One region of the Microbacterium sp. NPDC087592 genome, then DNA from elsewhere that is predicted to be linked to it. Evidence: predicted binding sites of a transcription regulator. Region 1 holds the regulator's gene; the other holds the start of a gene.
The links. The regulator HrcA, encoded in region 1, represses chaperone genes, less so after heat shock. The targets are predictions, from matches to a motif close to TTNGCACTCGNNNNNNNCGAGTGCNAA.
Positions count from the first base shown of each region.

Region 1 (2,397 bases):
GCGGTGATCTGCGCGGGATCACCGCCGAACGCGGAGATCTCGCGGTGCACCCACTCCAGCGCCGCAGCGGCGTCGCGCAGTCCGAGGTTTCTCGGTGCACCTTCGAGTACCGAGAAACCCTCCGAGCCCAGGCGGTAATTGATGGAGACGAACACGATCCCCGCTTTCGCGAAGACCGTGCCGTCGTAGAGGGGCAGAGCAGCGGTGCCCCGTTCCAGCGCCCCGCCGTGGATCCACAGGAGCACCGGCGCCGCGGAGGCCCCGGACGGTGCCCAGACATTGGCCGTGAGGATGTCCTCGCCGTCGATATGCACGGAGCCGAGGAGCTCGCCGATCGCGCCGGCGTAGGGAAGCTGGGGTGCCGTGGGGCCGAACTGCGTCGCCTCACGGATGCCCTCCCACGCCGGTACCGGCCGTGGGGCGCGGAACCTGTTCTCGCCGAACGGTGGTGCGGCATAGGGGATGGCGAGGTAGCGGTCGACCCCCTCCTCCGCGGAGCCGCGGACGATGCCGCTCGACAACGTGGTCTGAGGTGAGGAGGTCATGAGCGTCATCCTAGGGTCGCGCATCCGCGCTACGGAGAATCCCGAGCTGCACGGGGTAGGATTGGCACTCTGAACGTCCGAGTGCCAGCGGAAGGGAAGGGCGATGGTCACAGAGCGAGGACTCCAGGTTCTCCGCGCGATCGTGCAGGACTACGTCGAGACCCACGAACCCGTCGGCAGCCGATCCATCGTCGACCGGCACTCCTTCGGCGTCTCGGCGGCGACGATCCGCAACGACATGGCGCTGCTCGAGGACGAAGAGCTCATCACGGCGCCGCACACCTCGTCCGGTCGGGTGCCGACCGACAAGGGCTACCGCGTCTTCGTGAATCACCTGGCGCAGCTGCGGCCGCTCTCGTCCGCGCAGCGCTCGGCGATCGAGTCGTTCCTCGGCGAGCCCGCCGACCTCGACGACCTGATGGTGCGCACCGTGCGGGTGCTGACGCAGCTCACCGGTCAGGTGGCGCTCGCGCAGTACCCCTCGTTCGCACGTGCTCACGTCACGCACGTCGAGCTGGTGGCGTTGGCCCCCAATCGACTCCTGATCGTCCTCGTGACGGACGCCGGCGGTGTGTCGCAACGCGTGGCCCAGCTGCCGGAGGCCATCGACGAGGCCGAGATGGCGGTGCTGCGTGCACGCATGGCCGCCTTGATCACCGGTCACGGCATCGGCGAGGCCTCGGACCGCCTGCAGGCACTGCTCGCCGTGAAGGACGCGCCGAAGGATCACGTGCTTCGCGCGATCGCGAGCGTCGTCATGGACGAGCTCAGCGGATTCCGACAGGAGCGTCTGGTGATGGCGGGAGCTGCCACCCTGGCCCGTCGCGAGCAGGACTTCCGCGGCAGCATCCATCCGCTCCTCGAGGCGATCGAGGAGCAGGTGACCCTGCTGCGGTTGATGAGCGAGATGGTGACCGACGAGCACGGACTCGCCGCCAGCATCGGCACCGAGAACGCACCGTTCGGCCTCGGTGAGGCATCGATCGTCGCCAGCAACTACGCCGCGCCCAGCGGCACCGCGCGCGTCGGCGTGATGGGGCCGACGCGGATGGATTACCCGAGCAATCTCGCGGCGGCACGGGCGGTCGCCCGCTACCTGTCGCGGATGCTCGACGAAGACGAGGCCGGCCGCTGACGCGGTCGCGACCGGAAGACACACGCAGAAAGGCGATTGTGGCGGACCACTATGAGGTTCTCGGGGTGTCCCGAGACGCTTCCACCGACGAGATCAAGAAGGCGTATCGACGTCTCGCGCGACAGCTGCACCCGGATGTGAATCCCGGTGAGGATGCGGCGGAGAAGTTCAAGCTCGTCACGCATGCGTACGACGTGCTGAGCGACGACGAGTCGCGGCGCCGCTACGACATGGGCGGAGGAGACGGCGCCGCTGGCAACTTCGGCGGATTCGGCGGGTTCGGCGACATCTTCGAGACGTTCTTCGGTGCCTCCCAGGGCGGCGGTCGCGGCGCACGACCCCGTTCGCGCCGGGAGCGCGGACAGGATGCTCTCGTGCGTGTCACGCTCGACCTCGGTGACGTCGTCTTCGGCGCGCACCGCGACATCGACGTCGACACCGCCGTGCTGTGCGAGACGTGCCAGGGCTCCTGTTGCCAGGAGGGTACGTCCCCCGTCACCTGCGACATCTGCGGCGGCTCCGGACACGTGCAGCGTCAGGTGCGCAGCCTGCTCGGCAACGTCGTGACCTCTCAGCCCTGCGGCACGTGCGAGGGCTACGGCACCACCATCCCGTTCCCGTGCGGCACCTGCGGAGGCCAGGGCCGCGTGCGCTCGCGTCGCACGGTCTCGCTCGACATCCCCGCCGGCGTCGAGACCGGCCTTCGCCTTCAGCTGC
Region 1 is NZ_JBIUWT010000002.1:355,948-358,344, forward strand. It holds gene ACIOTO_RS14625 (carboxylesterase/lipase family protein) at 1-545, opposite strand, end outside; gene hrcA (heat-inducible transcriptional repressor HrcA) at 649-1,680, shown strand; gene dnaJ (molecular chaperone DnaJ) at 1,719-2,397, shown strand, end outside.

Region 2 (2,397 bases), on a different contig from region 1:
GATGGTGGGAGTGGCGACCCGGCCTGCCGGCGGATGCGTCCTAACCTGGAGCCATGCTCGGAGATCTCACGGAGCGCGATCGCGCGATCCTCGCCCTGGAAGCGGCATGGCCGCGCCACAGCGGGGCGAAGGAAGAGATCATCCGCGCCCAGCTCGGGATGAGCGCCGCACGCTACTACCAGCTGCTCGGACGACTGATCGAGTCCGAAGCCGCTCTCGAATACGATCCGATGCTGGTACGCCGCCTTCGCCGCATCCGCGATTCGCGTGCGAACCGGCGCACGGCACGGCTGCCCGGCTTCGTCGGCTGAGGCTTCTCTGACCGAAGGGTCGGCCGCGCGTGCGGGGCCACATGTGCGGCGACACGGATTGACAGGAAGGTGCCGCTAGCATCGAGGGGTGTCAAAGCCCACCCGCGATCGCTTCGATGATGCTCCCCGTACGTCCGGACGGGTGGGAGCACACCGTGCCGAAGCGCCGGGGATGAACGGCTGGGTCGTGCTGCTCTGGTCGTTCGTGGCCGCACTCGTCCTCATCATCGCCGGCATCTTCGGCTCGCTGGTGGTCATGGGCCGTGTCTCGCTGTTCCCCGACGCGGCGCCGAGCGCTGTTCCGACGCCGGAGGAGACGGGGATCGTCGACCCCAGCATCTCGGTGATGATCCTGAACGGCACGCCCGACGAGGGCGCCGACACGCGCATGCGCGACACGCTCATCAACAACGGCTGGGCTGCTGACAACGTCTTCGCGGGCGACAGCTCCAGTCAGGATTTCGCCAACACGACCGTGTTCTACGTCGAAGACGCGGACGAACTGGCAGCCGTCGGTCTGGCTGATCTCCTCGACGGTGCAGCCGTGCAGCAGAGCGACTATTACTCCGGTCAGACGGAGGACGGACAGACGCAGTTCACCGTCGTGATCGGCCTCGATCGGTCGACCTCGGCACCTGAGACGCCGGAAGAGGCGCCTGCCTCCTGACGTCGGGATGCGCCCCGCCTCCGGCGGCTTGCACTCGAAGGTGTCGAGTGCCAGAATGGCGTTAGCACTCTCACACTCTGAGTGCTAAACCCAACGTCTACGTCCAGGAGGGACGAAAAAACTCATGGCAAAGATCATTGCTTTCGATGAGGAGGCCCGCCGCGGCCTCGAGCGCGGCCTCAACATCCTCGCCGACGCGGTCAAGGTGACCCTCGGCCCGCGCGGTCGCAACGTCGTCCTCGAGAAGAAGTGGGGCGCTCCCACGATCACGAACGACGGTGTCTCCATCGCCAAGGAGATCGAGCTGGACGACCCGTACGAGAAGATCGGCGCGGAGCTCGTCAAGGAGGTCGCGAAGAAGACCGACGACGTCGCGGGTGACGGCACCACCACCGCCACGGTCCTCGCACAGGCTCTGGTCCGCGAGGGCCTGCGCAACGTCGCAGCCGGCGCCGACCCCATCTCGCTCAAGCGCGGCATCGAGAAGGCCGTCGCCGCGATCACCGAGGAGCTCCTCTCGAGCGCCAAGGAGATCGACTCCAAGGAGCAGATCGCCGCCACGGCATCCATCTCCGCTGCAGACCCGGCGATCGGCGAGCTCATCGCCGAGGCGATCGACAAGGTCGGCAAGGAAGGCGTCGTCACCGTCGAGGAGTCGCAGACGTTCGGCACCGAGCTCGAGCTCACCGAGGGCATGCGCTTCGACAAGGGCTACCTGAACCCGTACTTCGTCACGGACCCGGAGCGTCAGGAAGCGGTCTTCGAAGACCCGTACATCCTCATCGCGAACCAGAAGGTCTCCAACATCAAGGACCTGCTGCCCATCGTCGACAAGGTGATCCAGGACGGCAAGGAGCTCGTCATCATCGCCGAGGACGTCGAGGGCGAGGCTCTCGCGACGCTCGTGCTGAACAAGCTCAAGGGCATCTTCAAGTCGGTCGCCGTCAAGGCTCCCGGCTTCGGCGACCGCCGCAAGGCGCAGCTGCAGGACATCGCGATCCTCACCGGTGGTCAGGTCATCACCGAAGAGGTCGGCCTCAAGCTGGAGAACGCCACGCTCGACCTGCTGGGCCGTGCGCGCAAGGTCATCGTCACCAAGGACGAGACCACGATCGTCGAGGGCGCCGGTGAGGCAGACCAGATCGAGGGTCGCGTCACGCAGATCCGTCGCGAGATCGAGAACACCGACAGCGACTACGACCGTGAGAAGCTGCAGGAGCGTCTGGCGAAGCTCGCCGGTGGCGTCGCCGTCATCAAGGCGGGCGCGGCCACCGAGGTCGAGCTCAAGGAGCGCAAGCACCGCATCGAAGACGCCGTCCGCAACGCGAAGGCAGCCGTCGAAGAGGGCATCGTCCCCGGCGGTGGCGTCGCGCTGATCCAGTCGGGCACGAAGGCTCTCGACGGCCTGACGCTCTCGGG
Region 2 is NZ_JBIUWT010000001.1:2,623,981-2,626,377, forward strand. It holds gene ACIOTO_RS12720 (DUF2332 family protein) at 1-44, shown strand, start outside; gene ACIOTO_RS12725 (DUF3263 domain-containing protein) at 54-311, shown strand; gene ACIOTO_RS12730 (LytR C-terminal domain-containing protein) at 400-978, shown strand; gene groL (chaperonin GroEL) at 1,103-2,397, shown strand, end outside.
Region 2: a site for HrcA is predicted at 1,040-1,066, ahead of groL (chaperonin GroEL). Genes of this name have one in related genera too.